DNA from 2 places in the Neorhizobium sp. PAMB6630 genome. Region 2 is predicted to be linked to the other one. Evidence: riboswitches for the same ligand, from Rfam matches in the RefSeq annotation. Region 2 holds a riboswitch; the other holds the start of a gene.

Region 1 (14,983 bases), on a different replicon from region 2:
TCGGCTTGCTGTTGGGCAGGCGCACGAGGAAAGACTGGTGTCCCGGGGCATGGCCGGGGGTGAAGATCGTCGTCAGCGTGCCATCGCCATAGACGTCGTAATAGTCGTCCTCAGTGCCGTTCAGGAACTGCCACTTCAAACCGGGCTTGTCGAAGTCCTTGCGGATATAGCCGCCGCCGGCAAACCAGTCGGGCGTGAAGGCATATTCATATTCCGCGCGCTGCACGAGATGGGTGGCATTCGGAAAACGCCCGATGGCGCCGGTATGATCGAGGTGAAGATGCGACTGGACCACATATTTGACGTCTGCCGGATCGATGCCGACCGACTTGATCTGGTCGACGCAGCCCATGTGCTTGTCGAGTACCGGCCAATAGACATCGCATATGCCGCCCCAGTGGCCGCGCGGGTCGGTGGCAACCTCGATGGCATTGCCGCCATCGATCACGGTATGGCCCTTGGGATGCGTAATCAGGAAGAAAGGAACAGGGATTTCGTAATCCGCCCCGTTGCCCTGGTTCATCTTGATGTTGTGCACCTTGCATTTCAGCGTGCCGGACTGAAACATGTAAAGACGGATATCGGTCATGAGGTTTCCTCCCTTGGTATGGTCTGTCGTGTTGTAAAGGCTGATCAAAAAGCTTCGCGGTAGAGGGCGAGCGCGTCTTCTTCACGCACGTCGACCGGGTTGTTCACCAGAAGACGGCTCTGTTTCATGGCGTCGGTTGCGAGCATGGCGAGCATGTTATCGCTAACACCGACATCGCGCAGCCGCCGCGGCGCGCCGCTTTCATCCATCAGTTTTTCCATGTGGGCGACAAAAGCATCCGAGCGCTGGAGGGTGTCGCCGGTTCCTTGAACGCCGAGGACATCGGCCAACTCCGCATAGAGGGGTGCTGCCGCCTTCGCATTGAAGCGCAGAACAGGGCCCAGCATGAGCGCGTTGGAAAGGCCGTGCGGCACATGATAGTGGCCCCCCAGCGGATAAGCGAGCGCGTGGACGGCCGCGACCGGAGAATTGGCAAAAGCCTGTCCAGCGAGCATGGCACCCAGCAGCATGCCTTCGCGCGCATCGCGGTTGGTGCCGTCCGTGCAGGCTGCGATCAGATGGGTTCCGAGCAGGCGCAGGGCCTCGCGCGCCAGTGCATCCGAAAGCGGGTTCTTCTTGTGCTTGCTGGTATAGGCCTCGATGGCATGAACCATCGCATCAATGCCGGTTGCCGCCGTGTGGACCTGCGGCAGACCGACGGTCAGTTCGGCATCCAGCAGAACGAAATCCGCATAAAGCTGCGGTGAGACCACGCCCATCTTGGTGGTTTCGCCGGTGGTGATGATGGAGATGTTGGTGACTTCCGAACCGGTGCCCGCCGTGGTGGGAACCAGCACCAGCGGCAGGCGCGCGCCCTTGACGTTGCCGATGCCGTACATGTCCGACAGCGGCTGGTCGGAGGCAACGAGAACAGCGACCAGCTTTGCAATATCAAGCGACGAGCCGCCGCCGAGGCCGATGACCATTTCAATGCCGGCGGTACGCGCCGATTTTACGCATTCGGCGACGATGTGCTCCGGCGGATCGGCAACGACCTTGTCGAAAATCTCGACATGAAAGCCGCCATCCGTCAATGCCGTGACGATGGGCGCGATGACCCCGGCCTTGATCAGGCCGGCGTCGGTAATGAGCATGGCCTTGCGCTGAGGAAACCGGCTGCCCAGGATCTCGCCCAGGCGCTGCGCCCCTCCCCATGCAACCTGCATGGATGGCACGGTGCGGAATTCGAATGCGTTCATGGTGAAGCTGAACCTCCCTATCATTCAGATCTGATTGTAAAAATTCTCAGCTGATGGCCGAGCAGAGATATTTGATCTCGAGATAATCCTCGATCCCGTAATGCGAACCCTCGCGGCCCAGGCCCGATTGTTTGACGCCGCCGAACGGGGCCACTTCGTTGGAAATCAGGCCGGTGTTGTGGCCGACCATTCCGTATTCCAGGGCTTCTGCAACGCGCCATGTGCGCTTGACATTGTCGGTGTAGAAATAGGCGGCGAGACCGAATTCCGTATCATTGGCCATGGCAATCACCTCTTCTTCCGTCTCGAAACGAAAGAGCGGCGCGACAGGCCCGAATGTTTCCTCCCGCGCGATGACCATGTTCTGCGTTGCGCCGATGAGCACGGTCGGCTCGAAATAGGTGCCGCCCAGCGCATGCCGCTTGCCGCCGATCCCGATCCGCGCTCCCTTTGCAACGGCGTCGGTCACATGCTGCTCAACTTTGAGAACCGCATCCTCATCGATCAGAGGCCCGATCAGCACGCCGGTTTCGGTGCCTGCTCCCACGCTGAGAGCCTTCACTTTGGCGACAAGCTTTTCAGCAAAGGCATCATAAATGCCTGCCTGCACATAGAGACGGTTGGAGCAGACGCAGGTCTGACCCGCGTTGCGATATTTGGAGGCAATCGCGCCCTCGACGGCGGCATCAAGATCGGCATCGTCAAACACGATGAACGGGGCATTGCCGCCCAGTTCCAGCGACAATTTCTTGATGGTCGGGGCAGACTGCGCCATCAGGATGCGGCCCACTTCCGTCGAACCGGTGAAGGAGAGTTTTCGCACGGTGTCGCTTGCGGTCAACACCGCGCCGATCTCGCGCGCATCGCCGGTTACGACCTGAAAGACGCCGGCGGGAATGCCGGCTTGTTCTGCGAGGACACCAAGCGCCAGCGCCGTCAGCGGCGTTTGTTCTGCGGGTTTGACGATCATCGTGCAGCCTGCGGCAAGCGCTGGTGCGGCCTTGCGGGTAATCATCGCGGCCGGGAAGTTCCAGGGCGTAATGGCAGCGCAAACACCGATCGGCTGCTTCAGCACGATGATGCGCTTGTCGGTGGTCGGCGCGGGGATTGTGTCGCCGTAGATGCGCTTGCCTTCCTCGGCAAACCATTCGACGAAGGAGGCGGCATACAGTGCCTCACCCTTTGCTTCCGCCAGAGGTTTCCCCTGCTCGGCCGTCATCAGCGCGGCAAGATCATCCGCATTGGCAACGATCAGGTCGAACCAGCGCCGCAGGATCGTGGCCCGCTCCTTGGCCGAACGCCGGCTCCAGCTCTCGAACGCCTTGGCAGCGGCGGTGATCGCCAAGGAGACCTGTTCTTTGGAAAGCTGCGGTACGGACGCAATCGTCTCGCCCGTGGCGGGATTTTGGACAGGAATGACAGCGTCTGATGAGCCGCTGATCCACTGACCATCAACGAGGCAGTGACTGCGCAACAACGCCGGATTGCTCAATTTCATCATTTTCCCCTCCCGAAAGTTCTACTAATTGAACTTGAATCGATATATTGAACTATGATAGGATCAGTTGCGCACTGTCAAGGAGGGCATGATGACGCAGAACCTGGAATCGCGAGCAGACACTGTGCCCGCGCTTAGAAGAGCGGTGCAGATCCTTGATCTGGTGGCGGCGTCTTCCCACAACCTCACGCCAGCGGAGATCACGCGCATGATCTCGCTGCCCAAAAGCACCGCTCACGGTCTGCTGTCGGTGATGAGCGAACTGGGCCTGCTGATGAAATCGCAAGACGGTACGATGCGTATCGGGCCACACCCGATGCGGTGGGCTGGCAGCTTTCTGTCACAGCTCGACATCGTCTCCGCATTTCAGGACTGTCTTGCAGAACGCCCCGCATTAAATCCGTATACGGTGACGCTGACCATGCGAGAGGGCGGAGAAGTCGTCTACATCGGGTGCCGTCATTCCGCACAACCGGTTGGCCACACCTTTCGCATCGGCATGCGGCTTCCCGCCCCGTTCACGGCAACCGGGAAGATGCTGTTGTCAGATCTTTCAGACGGTGAATTGCAAGACGTGCTCGATCCGTTTCCGCAACCGCTGACCAAGCGAAGCGTTTCCAGCCTGTTGCAGTTGCGCGAAGAGTTGGCGATGACCCGCCAGCGCGGCTACTCCATCGACGATGGCCAGATCCGGGACGGTATGATCTGTATCGGCGCTGCTATCCGCGACCATGCCGGAAAGGCGTTTTCAGGTATCGCGATCAGCCTCATTCGCAGCGAAGCCAGTGACGAAACAATCCAGAGACTTGGAAACGCTCTGCGGGAAGTATCGGATGCCCTTTCGCGCAGGGTCGGCGGGCATTCGAACCTGTGAGCGAAAGGCCCGCACCAGCGCATGATTTTCCGCTTGGGCCCGCAAGCGCGTCGGCGGTAAAGGCAGTGTCAGCCTGTGATGTCCGGCCGCTGCGAACGTCGCAGGGTGATCGAACGGGGGAGTAACGCCCCGTTCAAACGGCCCTGCCGGTCACCAAGCCTCACCGCCAAGGATTTCCTCGGCTTCTTCGGCGTCCATCGCAAAAACCCGGGCGCCGATGTCGTAGGCGAAACCCTGGCGGGCGAAGGCTGAGAGTTCGCGGGCTTTTTGTTTGTCATCGAGGTCTGCGCGGCGGAATGGGCCGAAGGCGCGGCGTCTTGCATAAACGACGGCGGCGCGCAGGTCGTCGGCGTCTGTGAGGGCGTGCGTTACGATCTCGCGGTCGACGCCTTTCTGGGCGAGCGTCTGGGCGATGGCCTTTTTGGATTTTCCGGCACGTGCCGAGGAACGGCTGCGAATTTCGGCATAGGCCGTGTCATCAAGCGCTTTCACGTCCAGCCCGAAGGCAACCGCGGAGGCTGCAAGCGCCCTCACCTGTTCGTCGCTGATCCCCGCGAATTTTTGGCGGGCCTTGCGGGTGATGGCGTCGGATAGCTGGCGCTCCGTCATCATGCGCTTGGAAAGCCGGTAGGCGGCGGAATTGCGCGCCCAGGAGAGCATACGCGGGGTCGGCCGGTCGCTCTCTTCACCGGCGTTTTCATGCTGCCCGGTATTGGCAGTCTTGTCGGTTGGTTCGTTGTTTTCGGTCATCGGCAGTCGTCTGGTCCTTGTCCCCCGTCATAGAGGCAAACGGTGCGAAGGACCAGACGGGGCCGGATGTCACGCTTGCTGGATGGCCTCGATCAGGTCCATGCCGCCGACCACCGTTGCAAAATCCTGCCAGACGCCGCGGGCACCGGCCTGCCATGCCTCGAACGCCTCTGGTTGCAACAGCTGACCGCCATGGGCCTTTGCGGTTTCGACGGAGCGTGCCTCGTCTTCGACGATCAGCTGGTTGAAATAAAGCGCCCCCTCGCCTGCCGCGGTCTGCAGCACGGTCTGTTCTTCCGGGGACAGCGTCTTCCAGAAGCTTGCGGCAAAAAATACGATGCCGGAGGCGCGGATATGGCCGGTTTCTGTCATGGAGGGCACGACTTCATAAAGCTTGAAGCCGGCATAGGCGGATTTGGTGAGATCCATGGCATCGACCACGCCGGTCGACAGCGCGTTGTAGGTTTCGGTGATTGGAATGCCGACGGGGGATGCCCCATAGGCGCTCCAGAGTTTCGTGTGGAGCGGGCTCTGGATGACGCGGATGCGCTGGCCTTTCAACTGCTCCGGCCGCGTCACCGGTGTTTTCGTCAGGAGATGGCGGGCGCCGTAATCGATAAAACCGCAGGAGATGAAATTCTGCATCTGAAGCTTTGCCGAAAGCTCGGCACCGGTGCTGCCCGTCACGACGCGGCGAAGATGGGAGGCGTCGCGGTAGAGGAAGGGGAGATCGAGGATCTGCAGATCCGGAACCCAGCCGGAGAGTGCAGACACAGTGGAAAGGCTCGCCTGCACCGAGCCGAGACGGGTTGCCTCCGCCACTTCCTTTTCACCGCCGAGCGCCCCGTTTGCCACCACGTTGAAGCGAAAGCGGCCGGGCAGCTTTTGCTCCACCTGTTCGGCCACGCGCCGCCAGATTTTTGTTTCGGGTTTGTCTTCACCCAGAAGCGAGGCAATGGTGATGGTGGTTGTGCGGGCCGCCGCCGGACGCAGGAGGGCCGGTGCGGCCAAGGCTGCGCCAGCGGTGGCTGCGAGGAACGAACGGCGTTTCAGGATGAGGGACATCGGGACATAACCTTTCAGAGGAGCAACATTGCGACGCACAGGATGCCAAGGGCTACAAGAAGTGCGGCAAGATAGGGCAGCACCGCGCGAAACAGATCGGTGGCAGGAACCCGCGTGACGCCGGAGACCACGAAGATCAGCATGCCGAGCGGCGGCGTCAGCCCGTGGATCATCAGGTTCACCACCAGAATGACACCGAAATGGATGGGATCGAGCCCGGCGGACACTGCAACCGGCAGAAGGATCGGCCCGAGCAGCAGGATCGCCGCACCGATATCGAGCACCAGGCCGGCAACCAGCAACACGAGATTTGCCATCAGCAGCACGAGGGCCGGATGATGCCCGAACGCATTGACGGCATCCGAGATCAGCCCGGCCACATCATCCACGGCGAGCAGGAAGGCAAACGGGCCGGCCGAGCCGATCAGCAGGCCGATGGCGCCTGCTTCGGTCGCCGCCTGGCGGAAAGCGGAGATCAAGGATGTGAAGGAAAGGCGCGCGGCAAGCGCCAGGATCAGCGTGTAGGTTGCGGCCAGCGCTGCCGCTTCCGTCGTCGTGACCACGCCAAAGCGGATGCCGGCCACCACGATGACGCCAAGGCCGAAGGCCGGCAGGGCAGATAGCGCGGCGGCGGCGCGCTCCTTGCCGGAGGCGGGGCGTCCTTCCGGGCGGGCCTTGACCGAAAAATGGATGGCGACGGCAAGACAGGCCGCCATCAACCCGCCCGCCACAAAGCCGCCTGCCAGCAGCGAGCCGACCGAGAGATTGGTGGCGGCCGCCAGCAGCAGGAAGGCTATGGAGGGCGGAATGACATTATCGAGAACCGAGGAGGCCGCAATGATCGCGCCCGCCTGCGCCGGCGGATAACCGTTCTTCACCAGTTGCGGCTGGAAGGTGGAGGCGCCGAAGGCCGCATTGGCAACGGAGGAGCCGGAGGCGCCGGAAAAGATGACGCTGGTCAAAAGCACGGTCTGCGCCAGCCCTGCCCGGCGATGGCCGACAAGCGTTGCGGCAAAATGGACAAGGCGCTCGGCAGCACCGGAGGCCGTCAGAAGCCCGCCGGCGAGCAGAAAGAAGGGGATGGCGAGCAGCAGGAATTTCGACATGCCGTTGACGGCGGCTGCAACCACGGCCGGTTCCGGCAGGCTGCTGCCGAAGGCAAGGCTGAGCGAGGCGGCGGCCAGAAACGCATGCGACAGTGGCGCAGACACGACAAGACCAATGCCGGCGATGATGGCGAGAAAGGCGCTCGGCGGCCAGCTTCCGGAGAGATCCACATGGGTTGCCAGACCATAAAGGCAGGCCCCGAGTGCCAGTGATGCCAGCACCGATACGCGCTTTTCTTCCGCTAAGCGGCGCAGGATGAGAACCGCCAGCAGCAGAACCCCGCCGGTGCCGATCAGCGCGAAACGCAACCATTCCGGAAGCCCGAGTGTCGGCGAGGTGCCGCCGAGCATGGCGATCGTTTCGCGCGCACCGACGATCAGGGTGAGCGCCGCAATCACGCTCACGCCATCCGCCATTGCTTCGGCCGCCACCTGCCCTCGCCTTGGCAGGAGCCGGAGGCCGACATCGAACCGCATGGAGAGCGGTCCCGACAGAGAGAGCGGCGCCGCCACCGAGATCAGCGCGAGATGAAGCCAGATGCCGAGATCCTCGGCGCCGATAAAGCCGGTCTGGAAGACATAACGCAGGGTGACATTGACGAGCACGAGGGAAAGCAGCGCGCAGAGCAGCACGGCGGCGGTGCCGGAAAGAATTGTCTCCAGACCCGCCAGAAGCCTCTGTCTGTCGCGCTCCCCTGCCCCTTGCCTCATGCCGGCCACCAGTCGTGGAAATGATGAACGGGGCCCCTGCCCCCGCCGACCTTAAGGTATCGGCCCGCCTCAAGCGCTGCCTGCAGGTAGGCTTTTGCATCCCGTGCGGCCTCGGCAAGCTCCAAACCCTTGGCAAGGTTGGCGGTGAGTGCTGCGGCAAGCGTGCAGCCGGTGCCGTGGTCGTTCGACGTTTCGACACGCGGGGCGGACAGCGTCAGCACGTCCTCTGGCGTGACCAGGAAATCGACGCTTTCTGCGCCCTCGCCATGGCCCCCCTTCATCAGAACCGCGCGTGCGCCGAAACCGAGGATGAGGTGAGCCTGCGCAATCATCTCGTCGCGGTTTTGGGCGATGGGGCGTCCGGTCAGAAGCGCTGCTTCCGGCAGGTTGGGCGTCACCACATGGGCGAGCGGCAGCAGCAGGCGGGTGAGCGCCGCAATGGCATCTTCCTGCAGCAGCCGATCGCCTGATGTGGCAACCATCACCGGATCGACCACGATGGGGCCGGCAAATGCCTGCAGCCGGCCGGCGATGACAGCAATGGTTTGGCTCCGCGACACCATTCCGATCTTCACCGCATCGACGGCAAGGTCACTGAAGACGGCATCCATCTGCGTGCCGATGACGTCGGCCGAAATATCCTCGACGGCGCTGACGCCCCGCGTGTTCTGCGCGGTGACGGCGGTGATGACACTTGCGGCGTAGGTGCCAAGTGCGGAAAACGTCTTGATATCGGCCTGGATGCCGGCGCCGCCGCCGCTGTCGGAGCCGGCAATGGTGAGCGCAATGGCAGTCATGCACCCTCTCCCTTCAGGCTTTGATCGATGGTTTTGCGGAAATCCTGCACGGCGGCTGCGATGTCTTCCGCACGAAACAGGGCGGAAATGGCGGCAATGCCATCGGCGCCGGCAGCGATCACGGCTGGCACCTTATCCAGCGTGATGCCGGCAATGGCGCCGACCGGAAGCGCCGGGTTGAGCCCCCGGATTGTCGCCCGAAGCGTCTTGAGGCCATCAAGGCCCACAGGCGGATCCGGATTCATCTTGGAGAGCGTTTCGAACACGCCGCCGATGCAGGCGTAATCGACCGGCGCCTTCCCGGCTCGTTCGGCATCGGCGGGCGTCTTGACGGTGACGCCGATGATGGCGTCCGGCCCGAGCAGGCGGCGCGCGGTGTCGGGGGCCATGTCGTCTGCGCCGAGATGCACGCCGTCTGCGCCGGCGGCAAGTGCCACGTCGACGCGGTCATTGACGACGAAGGGGACGCCGCTTGCGGCAAGCGCTGCCTTGATCGCCAAGGCCCGCTCGATCATCACCCGCGTGGAGGCTGTCTTGTCGCGGTACTGGATCAGCGTTGCGCCATTGTCGGCGGCATGTTTTGCCAGCACGGCGAGGTCTGCCACATCGAGAAGCGAGGCATCCACCAGCGCATTCAGGCGGTAATCAAGTCGTCTCATGGTTTATCCTTGCATGGGAATTCAGATCATCAGGGCCAAGGGCTGCCAGCGCATCGAGAAAGGCCGGCTCGAAGCTGCCCGGCCCGCGGGCATGCACGGCCGCCAGTTCCGCCGAGACGCCGGTGGTGCAAAGGGCAGCCGTTGCCGCCCTCAGCGCATCTTTCTCCACGGCCAGAAACGCGGCAATGACGCCGCCGGAGAGGCAGCCGGTGCCGGTCACCACGGCCATGAAGGCATGGCCGTTTTCCACGTTGACGCTTCTCCCGGCGTCTGACAGATGATCGACCGCACCGGTCATGATGCGAAGGCTGGCGCGGGTCTCGCCGATCAGTTCCATCTCCGCGCGGTTGCCGCGCACCACGGTCGGACCAAGCGTGATGAGTTCGCGGGCAAAGGCGAGCCGCGTCGGTGAATAATCGCAATGGACGGGATCGAGGATCCACGGTTTGCCGCCGGCCGTCGCCACATCGACGGCAAGCCGGATCACTTTGCGGCGCTCCGCATCCAGCGTGCCGAGATTGATCGTCAGCGCATCCGCCTTACTGACAAAATCGGCAATCTCTTCCATCGAGGAGGTCATCGAGGGAATGGCGCCGATGGCGCTGATGCCGTCGGCGGTGAATTTCTGCACGACTGTGTTCATCAGGCAATGCACGCGCGGGCGGCGGGCGCGAACGCGGGCGATCAGGTCCGCGGCGTCTGCTTTTGTCGGAAGCCTGTTCATTTCAGCTCCACCGCCAGATCCTCCACTGCCGGTGCCTTTTGAATGAGCCCGCTTTCGGCCATGAAGGCGCCGAAACGCTCATAACGGGCGTGGTCCAGCGCGGCCGGGCGTTTGGCAAAACGCGGCAGCGTATCGGTAAAGGCCTTCCGGTTCAGCGTGTCATCGAGGTTCGGATAGGCCTTGATGAACAGCTGCCAGGCCTCATCGGGATGGTTGGTCAGGTAGACCGCAGCCTTTTCCACGGCGCGCAGAAAACGCGGCAGGCGGCTGTCGTTCAGAAGCTGCGGGCGGGTGACGAAGATCAGCTCGTCATAAAGAGGCACGCCGTGTTCTTCGGGAAAGAAGGCGCGCCCCTCATGGCCTTCGATCTGCATCTGCGTCAGCTCGAAATTGCGAAAGCCGCCAAGCGTCGCATCCACCTGCCCGCTGATCAGCGAGGGCGACAGCGAGAAGTTGACATTGACCAGCTCGATGTCCTTCAGGTCCACGCCTTCGGTGGCAAGCATGCGCTTCAGCATCGCATCCTCGAAGCCGGAGACGGAAAAACCGACCTTTTTACCCTTCAGGTCTTTGAGGCTCTTGATCGGCCCGTCTGCAAGTACGGTCACGGTGTTGAGCGGTGTTTCCACCAGCGTGCCGAAGCGCGTCAGCGGCAGGCCGTTTGCGTGGTCGAGATAGAGGTTCGGCTGGTAATGCACGCCGATATCGGCCTGCGCGGTGGAGACAAGGCGCGACACGGCGGATGGGTCCGATGGCGGGATCAGTTCCACCTCAAGCCCCTCCTCGGCAAAATAACTCTTCTCTGCCGCAACCACCATCGGTGCGTGATCGGGATTGACGAACCATTCGAGGAGCACGCTCAGCTTGTCGGCTGCCTGCGAGGCGGCAGGCGCAAGGGTGAGGACAAGAACAGTGGCGAGCGCGGCGATTACGCGTTTCATGCGGCATGTTTCCTTGGCAGGAGGGCTGGATTGAGGGCGGGATGGCGGGGTGTGTCCGTTTCTTCCCTCGCCCAGGGGGCAAGGTTTTTCGTCAGGCGATCGACGGCAAGCCGCAGGAGAACGGTGAAAAGGGCGAGGATGACCATGGCGGCAAACAGCATGTCGGTCTGCATGCGGGCATTGGCCTGCACCATGACGAAGCCGAGCCCGCCGGCAGCCCCCACCCATTCGCCGACAATGGCGCCAAGCGGAGCAAGCGGCGCTGCCACCCGAAGCCCCGAGACAAGGGCCGGAAGCGCCAGCGGCAGGCGGATGTGGCGCAGGATCTGGATATGGCTGGCTGGCGTCAGCGCGGCAGCATCGAGAAGTGTCGGATCGGTGCGGCGAAGGCCATCGGCAAAGGCGGAGGCAACCGGAAAAAAGATGATGATCACAGTCATCGCCACTTTGGAGGCCATGCCAAAGCCCAGCCAGATAACGAGAACGGGCGCCAGAACGAAGACCGGAAAGGCCTGCAGCACGACGACAAGCGGCCAGACCAGCCGGCCAGCCCTCGGAAAAGCCGCGACAGACAGCGCCGTCAGCGCGCCGAGCCCGCAGCCGATCACGAGGCCAAAAAGGATTTCGCCCGCCGTGATCAGCGCGTGATGCATGAGGAACTGCGGCTGGCGGACATAGGTCATGGCCACCGCGAGAGGCGACGGCAGGATGTAGCGCGGCGGTGAAAGCAGCGATACCACCGCCTGCCAGGTGGCAAGCAGAAGAAGCAGGGCATAACCCGTCTGGCGAAAGCGCATCGTCAGCTATCGGCGGTGAGGCGGCTGGCAGTCGGGTCTATGGGGCAGAGGCAAGCTGCGTTTTTCATCAATGGCATCGTGATCTCCAAACCTTTCAGCAGGGAGATCCAGGTGAAGCGGAGAAGAGAATAGGCGCTCACATGCGCGTTTTCCGTTCCTACGCCGGCATGACCCGGATCAGGTTCAAGGGTCCGGCTCAGCGCCATCTCAGCATCGTTCGATGCTCCCCTCGGAATGGCGCGACCTTTGTGGAATTTTTGTCTGATGTCAATCGCCTGTCATGTTTGCTTTGGGTTGTGGGCCTCAATCTGCGCGGGGGATAGAGCAGGCAGCATCATCAGGCGCCATTGCACCTGGCCTGCAAGGGCGTTAAATCTGCGGCCATGGCCTTCAGGTTCGTTCACACCGCCGATCTGCATCTCGACAGTCCGCTTCGGTCGCTGTCGCTCAGAAATCCCGATCTTGCCGCCCTTGTGGGGGATGCGACGCGCCAGGCGCTGGTGCGCATCGTCGATCTTTGCCTGGATGAACAGGTCGATGCGCTGATCATCGCCGGCGATCTCTACGATGGCGACCAGACATCGATGAAGACGGCGCGTTTCCTGGCCACCCAGATGCAGCGGTTGCACGAGGCCGGCATTTCCGTCTTCAAGATCCGCGGCAACCATGATGCGCTGTCGAAAATCACCCAGGAACTGGTGCTGCCGCCCTCGGTCAAGGTGTTTTCCGGCCGGGCGGAGGCGGTGGAACTTGCGCGCGGCGGATTGAATGTTGCCATCCATGGCCTCAGCTTTGCCAAGCCGCAGGCGCCGGAAAGCCTGCTGCCGAAATACAAGGCGCCGGTGGCCGGTGCCGTCAACATCGGCATCATGCATTCAAGCCTTGCCGGCGCGCCCGGTCATGATCTTTACGCCCCCTGCTCGGTGGCCGACCTGCATGGTTCGGGCTTTGATTATTGGGCGCTGGGCCACATTCACCAGCGCACGCACCATGCGGGAACCAGAACCGTGATCATGCCCGGCATGCCACAGGGCCGCGACATCAACGAGGCCGGCGAAAAGACCGTGTCGCTGGTGACTGTTGCCGATGATGGAACGGTGAGCGTCGAGGAACGGCTGACGAGCCTTGCGCAGTTTGCCCGGGTGACTGTGGATGTGTCGGACGCTCAGGACTGGCGTGGGCTTGTGGATCTCATCGGCCGTGCGGTCGAAGACGAGCGCCAGCGCACCCGCTCCGACCATCTGGTGGCGCGGTTGCGGCTTGTGGGCACAACGCCGCTTTCCTTTGCCATCCGGCGCGATGTCGACCTGCTGCTGAGCGAAGCCGAACAGCGGGCAGAGCGCACGGGCCGCGCCTGGATCGAAAAGCTGGAGCTGGACGTCAGGGCGCCGTCTCTTCGCCCGCAGCAGGCAACCAGCGATCCTGTCCATGAACTGGGCGCGTTGATGCGCGACGACGTGATGCCGGCGCATGGTTACCGCGAGCATGTGCGCGAGATGGTGCAAAACCTGCTGGACGATCTGCCGCCGGAAAGCCGGCGTTTTGCCGGAAACGATCCGGCAGCCTTCGAAAGTTTCGTGGAAGACCTGATCCGCGAGGGAAGCGAGGACCTGATCGCACGCCTTGCGGCAGCAACGGGCGAGGAACGCTGATGCGGCTTCGTCGTCTCGATCTCACCCGCTACGGCAAGTTTACCGATCACACGATCGATTTTGGCCCCGCCACCGCCGGCAGCCCGGACCTGCATATCGTCTACGGCCTCAACGAGGCCGGCAAATCGACGGCGTTTTCCGGTTATCTCGATCTGCTCTTCGGCATTCCCGAGCGCAGCGGCTATAATTTCCTGCATGCCTATAATGCCATGCAGGTGGGCGGCGTGCTGGAATTCGACGGGCGGGACCATGATCTCGTGCGCCTCAAACAGCGCACCAACGCGCTGGTCGACGGGCGCGGCCAGCCGGTCAACGAGGTCCTGCTGTCATCAGCACTCGGCGGGCTGACGCGCGAGGCCTATCGCACCATGTTTTCGCTGGACGAACGCTCGCTGCGCGACGGCGGTGCGGCCATCGTCGAAAGCCGCGGCGATCTCGGCGAAATGCTGTTTTCGGCCAGTTCCGGCCTGGCCGATGTCAGCCGCGTGCTGACGGCGGCAACCGACGAGGCGCATCAGTTTCATCGAAAGCGCGCCCGCAACACGCAGCTTTCGGAGATGAAGCAGCAACTGGCAGCGCTAAAGGGCGAGCGCGACCAGATCGATACCTATGCCTCCACTTACGCTGGCCTTGTGGCGACGAAGACGCAGGCCGAAAAGGCCTATGAGGAGACACTGGGCGAGCTTTCGTCTGCCCGCGCCGAACAGGCTCGTCTGGCCTCTCTGATGCGGGCCATGCCGCTGGCGCGGGATCTGGCGCGGCTGACGGCAGAGCTTGAGGCCTATGGGGATCTTCCCCGCCCGCCGCGCGAATGGGCGTCGCTGATGACCGACCTGATGCGCGATGAAACCCGGCTGCAGACCCTAAAAGCCGGGCTTGAGACCCAGATCGATCGTCTGGAGGCGGAGGTTTCGGCGATCCGTGTCGATGAGGATGTGCTGTCAGTTGCCTCGGCGATCTCGGCGCTCGGTGCCGGCCGCGCCCGTTATGTGACGGCGGAAGACGATCTGCCGAAGCGGCGCCTTGCCTTTGCCGAGCAGGAAGCGAGCTTGAACGCCATCCTGAAGGCGCTTGGGCTTGAGGATCATGATGATCCCTCAGCACTTGTTCTGCCGGCAGCGCTTGTCGCAAAACTGCGCGACCTGATCGAAAACAGATCCGGCATTGCGGCACGGATGGAGACGGCCGAGCGCGAACTGGAACGGGCACAGCAGGGGCTGGAAGAGCTGGAGGCGCAGCGTGCCGGCTCTGATCTGCCTTCGGTGGAAGCCGGGCCGCTCAGCCGGTTGGAAACCATCGTTTCCCGGCTCCAGAAGGGCGAAAAGCAGACGCTTCTGGCCATCGAGACCCGCACCGTCGAGCAGATGGAGGCCGATCTTGTGCGCCTGATGGGCAGGCTTCAGCCGCCCATCGACAGCATCGAGGCCTTGCGGGACACAGCCCTGCCCGGCCATCGACAGCTGGATCTCTGGCGCGGACAGGGCGACGAGATCAACCGGCGTATCCAGCGCCATGAGGAACGCCGCGCCGAACTGGAGGCACGGCTTGGGGAGCTTGAGGCCCGGTTGAAATCCCTGGCCGCCGGCGAGGTGTTTGACGACGAGACGGCAGCGGAAACCCG
Region 2 (14,983 bases):
TCGATCTCGACGGGGCGGCCAGCGCCGCGCGGCGGAAAACGCAACAGCCACTTGCGGGTGCCATCGTTGGACACCTGTTCTTCGACGATCTCGGGCCGAGCGATGGTGAAATGCTTCTTCAGCATCTCTCGCATGTCTTTGGCCACATTAGTCATGGCATCGAAATCGGAGACACCGCGAATATAAAGCCAGTGCCACAGCTGGCTGACGCGCATGCGCACCTGCTTTGCGGTGACGCCCTTTTCCATCAGCGCCTTGGCCATCTCCTCGCGCGTGAGGCCGATCAGCGACGGCTTTTCAGACATCAGCTCCGGACGCGCCACCAAAGGCTGCTTTACGCTGTCTGCCATGACGATGGCTTCGGAAACAGACATGCTCATGATCCCATTCGAACGGCTGCGCATCGCGGCGCGTCGGCACCGGGGGCAGATCCATGATCTCTTCGTGTGAAATGCGTATGCGGCCCACTCTGCGCAAGGCATCGGCTACATCTTGGCGGCCATGTATCATCAAAAGCGGCGCGCGTCACCACCTGACGCAAAAAGGCCGGCCCTGCGGCCAGCCTTCGTTCACCTTGCGCAGCCGGAAAAGGCTTACTTGCAGGTTTCGATCTTCTTCAGCGCCTGCGAAATGCCGGCCAGCGAATAGGAATAGTTGGTGGCGGTGCCGCGCAGCGATGTGGCTTTCACCGTCATGCTGGAGCCGGTCTTCATGGCCGCCACAAGCGCCGGCTCTTCGGCGGCATTTTCCACCCAGGCGGCCTTGTCCTTGACGAACATGACGAAATTCTTCTTGTCGATGGTCACGTTGACCTTCGAGTCCGCCTTCAGCGTATAACCCATCATCGCCTGCGGCTCGTAGGAAATGTTCTGGCCGGGGCGCTGGGAGATGATGAAGAAGACATCGCCGTGATCGACGCTGGCGGGCTCCTTCGTGGTGGGCACTGAAAGCACGTAGCAAACGGTGCTGTTGCCGGACTTGTAGGAATAGGCGCCCCAGTTCTTGAACTGCTCGATACGGGTCGGAGCGGGTGCCTGCGCGGACGCAAACGCTGCGCTGGCGAGCAGAAGGGTCGACGCGATGGCGATCTGTCTTACAAACATTGTGTCCTGCCAGTTTTCTCATTCAACGGCCGACCGGGCGGCGAAAGGCCTGATATGGTCGAGATCCGTTCGACTTTGACTTAATTTCGGTTACCAAATCGTCAACAGGGAAGGGATAGGGTGTCTGAAGTGGCTTGCTGACGGGGAAACGCAGGCTGCCCCTGTCAAGGCGGCAGGATATCGGCCTGCGGTTCTTCAGTCTGAAAAGTCAATGAACCGAGAATTCGGGCAAGAGTGGGGCCGGCTCCAAACAAGAACCGCCTGGCCTTCAGCCGGCGGCAGGTTCTGCTCCGGTGCTGCCGAGATCCTCATGGGAAAGCGCGCGGTCGGCCGCCTCGTAATGGCTGTCGTTGATATAGGCCTGAACCATCCGAAAAGCGGCTGCCAGAACCGCCACATCGTCGGTAAAGCCGACCATCAGGAACATGTCGGGCACCAGATCGATCGGCAGAACAAAATAGCCAAGCGCCGCCAGCAGAACGCCGCGCACCCGAAGCGGCGTCTTCGGGTCCATCGCGCAATAATAGGCCGCCACCAGATCTCGGCTGAACGGCACATAACGGACGGCACGCTTCAGCGTCGGCCAGAATTTCGCACGGATACGCTTTTCCTGCTTTGCCTGGGTTTCTTCATCGCCCGGCGCAAGGATTTCTCCGATCTTGACGTCGTCCATGGCGGCCTCCCTCTCGGTTGCGAACACAGACCATATGGGCCTGCAGCCAGTCGAGTTCAATCACGGTGGCCTCAATTGCGGTGCGCAGCGGCCTTGTCAAACATGCGTGCCAGCTTGAAATCGCGCTCGCTCAGCCCGCCGCAGTCATGGGTCGTCAGCCGCACCGATACGGTTGCATAGACATTTTTCCATTCCGGATGATGATCGAGCTTTTCCGCACACAACGCGCATTCTGTCATGAAACCGAACGCCTCGCGGAAATTGCGGAAGGTGAAATCCCGAAGAATGGCGTCTCCGCCGGGCGCAAGCACCCATCCCTCCAATGTCGAGAGGCCCGCGGCAATGGCGGCCGGATCCAGCTTTTCGTCGCGCATCGCAAACCCTCAGTAGAGCGTCTTTTCCGACTGATAATCATGCGCGGCATAGGAGGAGCGGCTTTCCTGCAGCGGAAAGATCTCTTCAGTCAGATAGGGGCCACCGCCGACCGATTCCTTCGAGGACATCAGCACGAAGCGCCCGACCATAAAGGGAAGCGTGTGAAAATTTCCGCGTCCGGAAAGGTAATGCACCACATCCTCCACCCGCGCAGACCGCAGACGGGCAAGCGTGACATGCGGTGTGAACTTGCGAGGATCCGGTGGCAGGCCGATGCGCTGGCAGATGCGCTCTATTTCGCCCTGCAGCGCATTCAGTTCCGGCGAGGCAGACACGCCGGCCCAGACCGAATGCGGCTTCTTTGACCCGAAGGCGCCGATGCCGCTGAGGCTGATCTGGAATTCTTCCCGATCGATCCGATCGAGACGGTTGACGATCTCGTCGGCGGTTCGCCCGTCGACGTCGCCGATAAAGCGCAACGTGATGTGGTAATTCTCGACATCGATCCAGCGCGCACCAGGCAGACCACCACGCAGCAAAGACAGGCTCATGGCAGCATTACGCGGGATTTCGAGGGCGGTGAAAAGTCTCGGCATAGCGAACCTCCTCGAATCTCATAGCGAATACCGGTAGCGGAACATGCAAACCCGCTCGGCGCAAGCATTGTTTTTCGCTATGCAGCAATCAATTCACAGGCTTGATTGCGGAGAGGAAACTTTCCACTGCCGGCAACGAGCGCTCCACCATCACCTGAACACCCTTGGCATTCGGATGCATACCGTCTTCCAGTTGCAGACCCTGCTGCATCACAACACCGTCGAGGAAGAACGGATAAAGCGGAATTCCGTGCTTTTGCGACAACCTTGTATAGATGCCGTTATAGCGATCGCCGTAAGCGCCGCCCATGTTCGGCGGGGCAATCATGCCGGCCAGCAGCACGGGAATGTTGCGCGCCTTCAGGCGGGTGATGATCGCATCAAGATTCTTTTCGGTCTCGGCCGGCGCAATGCCGCGCAGTGCATCATTGGCACCCAGTTCGAGGATGACGCCAGCGGTGCCATCAGGCACGGACCAGTCGACGCGCGACAGGCCGGCCGCCGTCGTGTCGCCGGAAACCCCGGCATTGGCAATTGCGACGTCATGGCCTTTCGCCTTCAGCGCCTTTTCCAGTTGCGCCGTGTAGCTTTCCGACGGCGGCAACTGGTAGCCGGCCATTAGGCTATCGCCGAAGCCGACGAGTTGGAGGGTTTTTGCCTGCACTGAGCCGGCAAAGGCAAGGCCGGCGATGACAATCACGTGAAGCAGTGCTGCTTTGAATTTCATGGGGCCATCCCTAGATTGTGCTGGTCCGCCGCACTGCGGCAAACGTATCTGTAACTGTTCATTTCCGCCAATATAGGGTGCTTTGCCGTGACTGAAACCATCATCGCATTGAAGAAGGCGGATCTGACCCTTGGGAATGCGGCCGCCTCCGTGCATGTGCTGAAGGGCATCGATCTGGATATCCGGCGGGGAGAGGCGGTCGGCATTGTTGGCCCGTCCGGCTCCGGCAAGTCGACACTGCTAATGGTTCTGGCTGGCCTCGAACGGCTCGACAGCGGCGAAATCACCATTCGGGACACGCCGCTTCATGCGCTCAGCGAAGATGCGCTGGCCGATTTTCGCGGCAAGAACATCGGCATCGTCTTCCAGTCCTTCCATCTCATCGCCAACATGACCGCGCTGGAAAACGTGGCCGTGCCGCTGGAGCTGGCCAATGTCAAAAACGCCTTCGACATTGCGCGTGCCGAACTTGCAGCCGTTGGCCTTGGCGAGCGCCTGTCGCATTATCCCGGCCAACTGTCCGGCGGTGAACAGCAACGCGTCGCCATCGCCCGCGCCCTTGCCCCCTCACCCGCCGTGCTGATTGCCGACGAACCCACCGGCAATCTCGACACCGAGACCGGACGCCAGATCGCCGATCTTCTATTTGCCAAACAGGCCGAGCGCGGCATGACGCTGCTGCTGGTGACGCATGACAATGCCCTTGCCGCCCGCTGCACCCGCCAGATCCGCGTCCGCTCCGGTGAGATCGCAACCGACAGCGCAATGTCGGCCTCACCTGCGGCGGCCTTTGCATGATGGCCGTGACGTTTTCCCGCCTCTCGATTGCGCTAAAACTTGCCCTGCGCGAACTGCGCGGCGGCCTTTCCGGCTTCTACATCTTTTTGGCCTGCATCGCGCTTGGCACCGGCGCCATTGCCGCCGTCAATTCCGTCTCGCGCGCCATCACCGGAGCCATCGCGACGCAGGGGCAGGCGCTGCTGGCCGGCGACGTGCGCTTCGAGCTGAACAACCGCGAGGCAACGCCCGACGAACGCGCCTTCCTGGATGGTTTGGGCAAGGTTGCCGTATCCACCGGCCTGCGCTCCATGGCCCGCCTGCCCGATGGCTCGCAGCAGGCATTGGTCGAGGCGAAAGCCGTCGATGGCGCCTACCCTCTCTACGGCACGCTGGTGACAGAACCGGCCCGGCCGCTGTCGGACCTTTTGGGCGAAGAGGCGAACGTCTATGGCGCCATTGCAGCACCGCTGCTACTGGAGCGCCTTGGCGTAAAAGTGGGCGACGAGATGCTGCTGGGCAATGCCCGCATCCGCATCACCGCAACGCTGGTGACAGAGCCGGATGCGCTTTCAGAAGGCTTTGGCTTTGCGCCGCGCCTGATGCTAAGCCGCGACGCCCTTTTCGCCTCCGGCCTCGTGCAAACCGGCAGCCTTGTCGAACATGCCTATAAGATCAAGCTAGAGCGTCCGTCAGCACGATCCGGGATTGCAGCGATTGCCAACAAGCAATTTCCCGCAGCCGGCTGGTCCATTCGCACGGCAGACCGCGCCGCGCCGTCGCTCACCGAAAATGTCGACCGCTTCTCGCAGTTCCTGACCCTCGTGGGCCTCACCGCGCTCATCGTCGGCGGTGTCGGCGTTGCCAATGCGGTGCGTGCCTTTCTCGATGCCAAGCGCACCACCATCGCCACCTTCAAATGCCTCGGCGCGCCGGCCTTCGTCGTCACCCTGATCTATCTGTTCCAGATCCTGTTGATCGGTGCCGTTGGCATCGCGATCGGCCTGGTGATCGGTGCGATTGCGCCATTCGTGGCGCTGGGCTTCCTGCGCGACGTGCTGCCGGTGCCGGCGGAAACCGCGTTTTATCCGTCAGCGCTGGGCCTTGCCGCTCTCTTCGGTTTTCTCACCACCTTTGCCTTTGCCGTGCTTCCGCTTGGCCATGCCCGCGATGTGCCGGCAACGGCCCTGTTTCGCGAACAGAGTTTCGACCAGACCGGGCTGCCTTCCTGGCCTTATCTTCTGGCCGGTGGCGGCGCGCTCGCAGCGCTTGCCGCCCTTGCCATCTTCTCCTCTGAAGAACGCTATATCGCCGTCGTTTTTCTCGGCGCCGTGGCCGCCGCTTTCGTGCTCCTGCGCTTCGTGGCAGCCGGCATTGCCGCCCTTGCCCGGCGCAGCCCGCGCGTCAATTCACCGGCGCTCCGGCTTGCCATCGGCAATATCCACCGTCCGGGTGCGCTGACGCCATCCGTCGTTCTGTCGCTCGGCCTTGGGCTGGCACTTCTCGTCACCCTTGCCCTCATTGACGGAAACCTGCGCCGGCAACTCTCCGGCACCATGATGCAGCAGGCGCCGAACTTCTTTTTCGTCGATATCCAGGGCAGCGAGCGCGAAGGCTTCGTCAACATCCTGAAGCAGCAGGCACCGCAAGGCGAGATTACCCAGGTGCCGATGCTGCGCGGACGCATCCTCTCGTTCAACGGACAGGATGTCAGCCAGATGAACGTGCCGCCGGGCGGACGCTGGGTGCTGCGCGGCGACCGTGGCATTACCTATGACGAAAAACTGCCAGCCAATGCGACGATCACGCAAGGAGAATGGTGGCCGGAAAACTATAGCGGCGAACCGCTCGTGTCGTTTTCAGCCGAAGAGGCCGGCGAACTTGGCCTGAAGATCGGCGACGCCGTGACTGTCAACGTGCTCGGCCGCAACATCACCGCGCGCATCGCCAATTTCCGCCAGATCGAATGGCGCTCTCTTTCGATCAATTTCGTCATGGTGTTTTCGCCCAACATGTTTCGCGGCGCGCCGCATGCGTGGCTTGCGACGCTGACCGACCCCAGCGCCACGCCGGCGCAAGAGGGTGCGATCCTGCGCGCCGTCACCAATGCCTATCCAACGATAACAAGCGTGCGGGTGAAGGACGCGCTCGACATTGCCGAGCAGCTGGTTGGCCAGCTTGCAACGGCCATTCGGGCGGCGGCAGCCGTTGCCCTTATCGCCTCGGTGCTGGTGCTTGCCGGTGCGCTTGCCTCCGGCAACCGGGCGCGCACCCATGATGCGGTGATCCTGAAGACGCTGGGCGGCACGCGCAGCATGCTGATGCGTGCTTTCTCGTACGAATACATGATCCTCGGGTTTGCAACCGCTGTCTTTGCGCTGTTTGCCGGAACGGGTGCAGCCTGGTTCGTGGTGTCTCGTATCATGAAGCTGCCGGCAACCTTCATGCCGGATGTCGCGGTGATCACGCTCGTCTCCGCGCTGGTTCTGACTGTCGGTATCGGCCTTGCCGGCACATGGCGCATTCTCGGCCAGAAGGCAGCCCCCGTGCTGCGCGAGCTTTGATGGCGAAGAACTGCGCAACGGGCGCTCCCGCGGATTAAATTTTCGTCACCTTGCCGAATCGGGCGGCGAGCACTTGAACGAAAAGCCATATGTCCGCATATTTGTCATAGGCTTGCTGAGCTTCGCAGCGGCGCCAGGGGTTTTAACGACCTCGACACCGTAGCAACACCGAAGCTTTAAGAGGACAAAAATGTCTGAACCGTACAACTTCCAGAACCGCGCTGCCCAGGCACGTGCGGGTTCTGCCGAAATGATCGACCAGGGCCTTCGCACCTATATGTTGAAGGTCTACAACCTGATGGCGCTTGGTCTTCTGATCACCGGCCTTGCCTCGTTCGGCACGTGGCAGCTTGCTGTCGATAACGGCCAGCTGACGGCCTTGGGTACCGCGCTTTATGCCAGCCCCCTGCGCTGGGTGGTGATGCTGGCGCCGCTCGGAATGGTCTTTTTCCTGAGCTACCGCATCAACAAGATGAGCATTGCGGCAGCACAGACGGCCTTTTGGGTCTATGCCGGCCTGATGGGCCTGTCGCTGTCCTCGATCTTCCTGGTCTATACGGGCCAGAGCATCGTGCAGACCTTCTTCGTGACGGCTGCCTCCTTCGGTGCCCTGTCGCTTTACGGCTACACCACGAAGCGTGACCTGACGGCCATGGGCTCGTTCCTGATCATGGGTCTCTTCGGCCTGATCATCGCCTCTGTCGTCAACATCTTCCTTGCTTCGTCGGCCCTGTCCTTTGCGGTTTCGGTGCTCGGCGTGCTGATCTTCGCGGGCCTCACCGCCTATGACACGCAGAAGATCAAGGAAATGTATTTCGATGGCGACGATGCAGCCGTGATGGGCCGCAAGGCAATCATGGGCGCGCTGACGCTTTACCTCGACTTCATCAACCTCTTCATGTTCCTGCTGCAGTTCCTGGGCAACCGGAACAACTAATCAGCCAGACAGGCAGACAATCGAAGGCGGCTCTCACGGGCCGCCTTTTCTGTTGCCCGGCGGGGGAAGACCAGCATCTTGCAAGGGGATGCCCGGCACCTTACTGTCGCATAGTCTCACCTGAACCGGCAGTGTTTTCATGTCCTTGCGCCTACGCGACGTCACCCTTTCCGACATTCCCGGCATCACAGACATCTACCGGGAGAGCGTTCTCTACGGCTCGGCAAGCTACGAAATCTCAGCACCAGACGAGGCTGAAATGCGCGCCCGTTTCGAGGCCGTGACTGAAAAAGGCTATCCCTATATCGCCGCCGAAGACGAGGCCGGCAGATTGCTCGGTTATGCCTATGCATCCGCGTTCCGCACCCGTCCCGCCTATCGCTGGCTGGTGGAGGATTCGATCTATCTCGCACCGGAGGCCCGAGGCCGCGGCGTCGGCAAAACGTTGCTCACAGAGCTTATCACGCGCTCGACAGCGCTCGGTTTTCGCCAGATGGCAGCCGTCATCGGCGGCGCAAGTGCGGCATCCGTTGCGCTTCACACAGCGCTGGGCTTCACGATGGTCGGCACGATGAAAGGCACCGGCTACAAGCACGGCGCATGGCTGGACACGATCTTCATGCAGCGGGATCTCGGCGAGGGCACCACAAGCGATCCGGACGCCGAGACTTATCCCGGCACGCTGTTCAAGGGCTGATCAGCACCAGTCTCCCATCGGGCAGTACCCTGCCCTGAGTGCGCGAAAAAAATCAATCGACGAGCTTCAGCACCTTGTCGAACACCTTCAGCACCTGCGGCAGCTCATGGCCGCGCTTCAGGATCATGCCATGGGTGTTGAGAACACTGAACGCGCCCTGCTTTCCCGCAAGCTTGGGGTTTTTCTCGATGCGGTAGAGCGGCATTTCGCCGGAGCGTTTGAAGATCGAAAACACCGCCTTGTCCTTCAGGTGATCGATCGCATAATCCTTCCATTCGCCCTCGCCCACCATGCGGCCGTAGATGCGCAGGATCGCATCCAGCTCGCGCCGATGGAAGGTGATGGGGATCGGATCGCTGTTCTGGCGGTACTGGTTAAGTTCAACGACCACGGACCCTTCAGGGGTGCGGTCGCGTCCGTAAACATCTGGCTGATCGGTCATCAATGCTCCCAACGCCATGTAACACTGGAATGACAGTGTGCCTCAGCCGGTGAAAAAATCAACCCGGCAGGCCATGCAAAAGGCACAGGCAGCAGGAGTTGCCGCCTGCCCTGACAATTCTCTTCTTCTGCCCGATTTTGGACAAAACACTGCCGAAATTGGTGAGCAAGTTGACGCTCGACAGTTGGCGCGGTGCGCCATTTGGCCCGGCTGGACGTGTTGACCTTACCCCCAGCCCCCCAACATCTTCGGCCGGGCCTCCCCTCCCCCTCTTGAAAACCAATCGAACCGCAAGCGCCCGAAGGCATAAAGGCCTTGCGGCTGGTGCATTGACATGCCGACGATCTTTGCCGACACTCCCTCGCATTCACCAGGGGGGTCCCGCCAAGGGGCTGAGATACTGCTGGGCTTTGAAAAAGGCAGCGCAGTGACCCGTTGAACCTGATCCAGTTCATACTGGCGTAGGGACGGTGCGCGCTGCAGATGCCACAAATCCTGTCTTGCAGGATCGCGGCAGGCGTTTCTCCATCTTTCCGGCTGACATGACTGGGTCTCCAACCCTTGGAGCCTCACGATGAACATTGCCCGACCTTTTCCCACCCCCGAAGTCACCACCGGCCCGCTGCCGGCCTCGACCAAGATCCACCTTTCCGGAGACCTCTATCCCGATCTGCGCGTGCCGCTGCGCCAGATCGCGCTGCACCCGACAGCCGGCGAACCGCCGGTCCATGTCTACGACGCCTCCGGCCCTTACACTGACCCATCGGCCACCATCGCCATCGATACCGGTCTCACCCGCCCGCGACACGACTGGCTGATGGCGCGCGGCGATGTGGAAGCTTACGAGGGCCGCCCGGTGAGTGCGGCCGACAACGGTTTCGTCAGCGGCGACAGGCTGACGCCGGAATTTCCCGTGCGCCACTCTCCCCTGCGGGCGCGGGGCGGCAAGGCCGTCACGCAGCTGGCCTATGCCCGCGCGGGCATCATCACACCGGAAATGGAATTCGTCGCCATTCGCGAAAACCTTGGCCGCAAGGCAGCACAGGAAGCGCTGGTCCGTGATGGCGAAAGCTTTGGCGCCCATATTCCAGACCATGTCACGCCGGAATTCGTGCGCGCCGAAGTGGCGGCGGGTCGCGCGATCATTCCCGCCAATATCAACCACCCGGAACTGGAGCCGATGGTGATCGGCCGCAATTTCCTCGTCAAGATCAATGCCAATATCGGCAATTCCGCCGTGACTTCGTCCATGGCGGAGGAGGTGGAAAAGATGGTTTGGGCCATCCGCTGGGGCGCCGATACGGTGATGGACCTGTCGACCGGGCGCAACATCCACAATATCCGCGACTGGATCATCCGCAATGCGCCGGTGCCGATCGGCACCGTGCCGCTCTATCAGGCGCTGGAAAAGGTCGGCGGTATCGCCGAAGACCTGAGCTGGGAGGTCTATCGCGACACACTGATCGAACAGGCCGAACAGGGCGTCGATTATTTCACCATCCATGCCGGCGTGCGGCTTTCCTATATCCATCTCACCGTCAACCGCGTCACCGGCATCGTCTCGCGCGGCGGCTCGATCATGGCCAAGTGGTGCCTGCACCATCACAAGGAAAGTTTTCTCTACGAGCATTTTGACGAGATCTGCGACATCGCCCGCGCCTATGACGTTTCGTTTTCGCTGGGCGATGGGCTGCGCCCGGGATCGATTGCCGATGCCAATGATGCCGCACAATTTGCCGAACTTGAAACGCTCGGCGAGTTGACAAAAATCGCCTGGGAAAAGGACTGCCAGGTGATGATCGAGGGCCCCGGCCACGTGCCGATGCACAAGATCAAGGAAAACATGGACAAGCAGCTGAAAACCTGCGGCGAGGCGCCCTTCTATACGCTGGGGCCGCTGACCACCGATATCGCGCCGGGTTACGATCACATCACGTCTGCCATCGGGGCAGCCATGATCGGTTGGTTCGGCACCGCCATGCTGTGTTACGTCACGCCAAAGGAGCATCTCGGCCTTCCCGACCGCAATGACGTGAAGGTCGGCGTCATCACCTACAAGATCGCGGCCCATGCCGCCGATCTCGCCAAGGGGCATCCGGCCGCACAATTGCGCGATGATGCACTGTCACGCGCCCGCTTTGAATTCCGCTGGGAGGACCAGTTCAACCTCTCGCTCGATCCGGAAACGGCCCGCTCCATGCATGACGAGACCCTGCCGAAGGAGGCGCACAAGGTGGCGCATTTCTGCTCCATGTGCGGCCCGAAATTCTGCTCCATGCGGATCTCCCACGATATCCGCGCCGAGGCGCAAAAGGAGGGGCTGGAAGCGATGGCGGCGAAATACCGCGAAGGCGGCGATCTCTACATGCCTGTTGTTGCCGACTAGCGGTCCGCTGTCCCGGCGGCCCGGCGCCGGTGCTTCGACACGGCAGACAGCATATGTCGCGTTGCAGCATTTACAGCCGCCTCCGCCTCTGCTCCATTGAAGGCGGGCATTCTTTCGCCCGCCTTCATCCTGATTGCATTGGAGCCGTCCCCCGTGAGTGCGCAATTTTACCAACCTGTCGATGCCGCCGAAGTGCCGCGTTTTGCCGGCCACTCCACCTTCATGCGCCTGCCGGCGGTCACTTCTGCGGATGGTCTCGATATCGCGCTGGTCGGCATTCCCTGGGATGGCGGCACAACGAACCGGGCGGGCGCCCGCCATGGGCCGCGCGAGGTGCGCAACCAGTCAAGCCTTATCCGGCGCGTGCATCATGTCTCCGGCGTCGAGCCGTTTTCCATCGCCAATGTCGCCGATGTCGGCGATGTCTCGGTCAACCCCATCGACCTCATGGATGGTCTTACCCGCATCGAAGCCGGCATTGCCGCGATTGTTGCCGCCGGCGCGCTGCCGCTTGCCGTCGGTGGCGATCACCTGACGACGCTGCCGGTGCTGCGGGCGGTCGCCAAAAGCCGCCCGGTCGGCCTCATCCATTTCGATGCCCATACCGATACCAATGACAGCTATTTCGGTGGCAATCGCTACACCCACGGCACGCCCTTCCGCCGCGCCATCGAGGAAGGCCTGCTCGACCCGAAACGCATGGTGCAGATCGGCATTCGCGGCTCGATCTATGACACGACCGACCATGACTGGGCCAAAAGCCAGGGCATCCGCATCATCTATATGGAGGAATTCGTCGAGCGTGGCGCAGCCTCCGTGATGGAAGAAGCCCGCGCGATTGCCGGCACCGGTCCGACCTATGTCACCTTCGACATCGACAGCATCGACCCCTCGATGGCGCCAGGCACCGGCACGCCTGAGATCGGCGGTTTTTCCACCCGCGAGGCGCAGGCGCTGGTGCGTCTGTTGGCCGGTGTCGATATCGTTGGCGCCGATGTGGTGGAGGTTGCACCGCCCTTCGATCTGGCCGGCATGACGGCGCTTGCCGGCGCCAACATCCTGTTTGAACTGCTCTGCGTGATGGCGCCCTGCATCGAGCGGCGTCGCGGTGGCTAGCGGATCGCGCCCGCCTCTTTAAATCAGGGCGTTTTTCCGCCATATAGGCCGCAAGCGGCGTCGAAAAACGCGCCGGATGGGTGACGTCATGAATAACACGGTCGAATTTGCAAAGATGAACGGGCTTGGCAACAAGATCCTCGTTGTGGACATGCGCGGCCGCAAAGATCACGTCACCCCGCAGGCCGCCATTCAACTGGCTGCCGATGCGGAGACGGGTTTCGACCAGATCATGGCGATCCATGATCCGAAACTGTCGGGCACCGATGCCTATATCGATATCCTGAATTGCGATGGCACGAAGGCGCAGGCCTGCGGCAATGGCACGCGCTGCGTGGTGCAGGCGCTGTCTGTCGAAAGCGGGCGCAAGGCTTTCACCTTCCAGACGGTTGCCGGCATCCTCAATGCGCAGGAGCATGCAGACGGCACGATTTCCGTCGACATGGGAAAGCCGGTGTTTCAATGGGACAAGATCCCGCTGTCAGAAGAGTTTTTCGATACCAGCCGTATCGAGCTGCAGATCGGGCCGATCGATGCGCCCGTGCTCCATTCGCCCGCGGCGATGTCGATGGGCAATCCGCATGCGGTGTTCTGGGTCGATCGTGACCCGATGACGTTTGATCTCGACCGGTTCGGGCCTCTGCTTGAAAACCACCCGATGTTTCCGGAAAAGGCCAACATCACGCTGGCGCAGGTGATTTCGCCAACGCAGATGGTGACCCGCACCTGGGAACGCGGCGCAGGTTTGACGCTGGCCTGCGGTTCGGCCGCTTGCGCTGCCGGCGTATCCGCCGCGCGCACCGGGCGGACGGATCGCACAGTGTCGATCACCGTTGCCTCCAGCCCCAATCGCGGCACGCTGACCATTGACTGGCGGGGCGACGACCATGTGGTGATGACCGGGCCTGCCGAATGGGAATGGTCGGGGCATCTCGACCCTCTCACCGGCCGTTTCACGCGCGATGCGGAGCCTGAGGCCGGTATCCGTTGAGCGGCGTCGAGGTCATCACCTTCGGCTGTCGGCTGAACACATATGAATCCGAGGTCATGCGCGCCGAGGCTGAAAAGGCCGGGCTGAACAATGCCGTGCTGGTCAATACCTGCGCCGTGACGGGAGAGGCCGTGCGCCAGGCGCGCCAGGCCATTCGCCGCGCCCGCCGCGAAAATCCCCATGCCCGCATCATCGTGACCGGATGTGCTGCGCAGACGGAGGCCGCAACATTCAGCGCAATGCCGGAAGTGGATGCGGTTCTCGGCAACGAGGAAAAGCTGAAAAGCGCGTCCTATCGAGGGCTGCCGGATTTCGGCGTTTCAGCGGAAGAAAAGCTGCGCGTCAACGATATCATGAGCGTGAAGGCCACTGCACCGCAGATGGTGAAGCACATCGATGGCCATGTGCGCGCCTTCATCCAGGTGCAGAACGGCTGCGATCATCGCTGCACTTTCTGCATCATTCCCTATGGTCGCGGCAATTCCCGCTCGGTGCCGATGGGATCAGTGGTGGATCAGGCCCGAAAATTGGTGGAAGCCGGTTACCGGGAAATCGTGCTCACGGGCGTCGATGCGACAAGTTTTGGCGCCGACCTTCCGGGCACGCCGACGCTTGGGCTCCTGGCAAAAACCCTCTTGAAGCAGGTGCCGGAGATTCTGCGCCTGCGGCTGTCCTCCATCGACAGTATCGAGGCAGATGATCATCTGCTCGACCTGATTGCCGACGAGCCGCGTTTCATGCCGCATCTGCATCTGTCGCTGCAGCATGGCGACGACATGATCCTGAAGCGCATGAAGCGCCGGCATTCCAGCGACGATGCGCTGGCTTTCGTTGAAAAAGTGCGGGCGCTGCGGCCACAGATGACATTCGGTGCCGACATGATCGCCGGTTTCCCGACGGAAACCGAAGACATGTTCGAGAATGCCGTGCGCCATGCGAGAGAATGCGGCCTGTCCTTCCTGCACGTCTTTCCCTATAGCCCGCGCCCCGGCACGCCCGCCGCCCGCATGCCGCAGCTGGACCGGGCCTTGGTGAAGGAACGGGCAGCCCGGCTTCGCGTTACCGGAGAGGCGCTTCACCTTGCGCATCTCGACCGGATGGTTGGAACCCGCCAGAGCATCCTTGTGGAGATGAACGGTTTCGCCCATACCGAGAACTTCTCCGTCGTTGCCGCGCCAAACCTTCGCCCACGGGATCTGGTAGAGGTGGAGTTGACAGGCCATAACGGCAAACACTTGAACATGCAGCTTGCCGCCGCCCGCGCGGCGTGACGAAACGGATTTTTCATGGCGCTCGGCTTCATCAAAAAGGTTTTTACCTTCGGCAAGGACAAGGCGCCGGCGCAAGACAAGGCGGCCGATGGCTTAGCCAATGAGACTTTGACGCTTGAAGAGCAGGCTGCCCTTCAAACGGAAACCGAACCGCATTCCCGCGCCGAAGATCTTGCCGTGTCTCCGGTCGATCCGGTGGACGGGCTGGAAATGGACACCGCCGGCGGTCCGGCCGGTGATGATCTTGGCGACGCAGGTCTTGCCGAAGAGGAGGAAGCGTCGCTTTTGCCGGCTGCCGATCTGCTGCCGGGCGACATGGGCATGGTGC

Evidence for each region. Region 2 has a riboswitch for thiamine pyrophosphate ahead of thiC (phosphomethylpyrimidine synthase ThiC). Riboswitches for the same ligand answer to the same signal wherever they lie in the genome.
Region 1: it holds a riboswitch for thiamine pyrophosphate, as region 2 does, so the genes downstream of both, AC4CWF_RS23920 (ABC transporter permease) here and thiC (phosphomethylpyrimidine synthase ThiC) in region 2, are expected to answer to the same signal.

Annotation. Positions count from the first base shown of each region.
Region 1 is NZ_JBZAYV010000002.1:1,125,595-1,140,577, reverse strand. It holds gene attM (AttM family quorum-quenching N-acyl homoserine lactonase) at 1-589, opposite strand, end outside; gene AC4CWF_RS23970 (iron-containing alcohol dehydrogenase) at 634-1,788, opposite strand; gene AC4CWF_RS23965 (NAD-dependent succinate-semialdehyde dehydrogenase) at 1,835-3,289, opposite strand; gene AC4CWF_RS23960 (IclR family transcriptional regulator) at 3,378-4,160, shown strand; gene recX (recombination regulator RecX) at 4,311-4,820, opposite strand; gene AC4CWF_RS23950 (TRAP transporter substrate-binding protein) at 4,980-5,975, opposite strand; gene AC4CWF_RS23945 (TRAP transporter large permease) at 5,990-7,792, opposite strand; gene thiD (bifunctional hydroxymethylpyrimidine kinase/phosphomethylpyrimidine kinase) at 7,789-8,589, opposite strand; gene thiE (thiamine phosphate synthase) at 8,586-9,248, opposite strand; gene AC4CWF_RS23930 (hydroxyethylthiazole kinase) at 9,235-9,972, opposite strand; gene AC4CWF_RS23925 (ABC transporter substrate-binding protein) at 9,969-10,913, opposite strand; gene AC4CWF_RS23920 (ABC transporter permease) at 10,910-11,710, opposite strand; TPP riboswitch at 11,848-11,950, opposite strand; gene AC4CWF_RS23915 (metallophosphoesterase family protein) at 12,094-13,362, shown strand; gene AC4CWF_RS23910 (ATP-binding protein) at 13,362-14,983, shown strand, end outside.
Region 2 is NZ_CM177836.1:311,922-326,904, reverse strand. It holds gene rlmN (dual-specificity RNA methyltransferase RlmN) at 1-374, opposite strand, end outside; gene AC4CWF_RS01480 (invasion associated locus B family protein) at 594-1,103, opposite strand; gene AC4CWF_RS01475 (YkvA family protein) at 1,372-1,776, opposite strand; gene AC4CWF_RS01470 (4a-hydroxytetrahydrobiopterin dehydratase) at 1,848-2,150, opposite strand; gene thpR (RNA 2',3'-cyclic phosphodiesterase) at 2,160-2,747, opposite strand; gene AC4CWF_RS01460 (arylesterase) at 2,836-3,474, opposite strand; gene AC4CWF_RS01455 (ABC transporter ATP-binding protein) at 3,562-4,272, shown strand; gene AC4CWF_RS01450 (ABC transporter permease) at 4,272-6,815, shown strand; gene AC4CWF_RS01445 (Bax inhibitor-1/YccA family protein) at 7,066-7,752, shown strand; gene AC4CWF_RS01440 (GNAT family N-acetyltransferase) at 7,892-8,449, shown strand; gene AC4CWF_RS01435 (DUF2794 domain-containing protein) at 8,502-8,891, opposite strand; TPP riboswitch at 9,254-9,377, shown strand; gene thiC (phosphomethylpyrimidine synthase ThiC) at 9,466-11,277, shown strand; gene speB (agmatinase) at 11,431-12,393, shown strand; gene dapF (diaminopimelate epimerase) at 12,482-13,384, shown strand; gene mtaB (tRNA (N(6)-L-threonylcarbamoyladenosine(37)-C(2))-methylthiotransferase MtaB) at 13,381-14,655, shown strand; gene ftsY (signal recognition particle-docking protein FtsY) at 14,671-14,983, shown strand, end outside.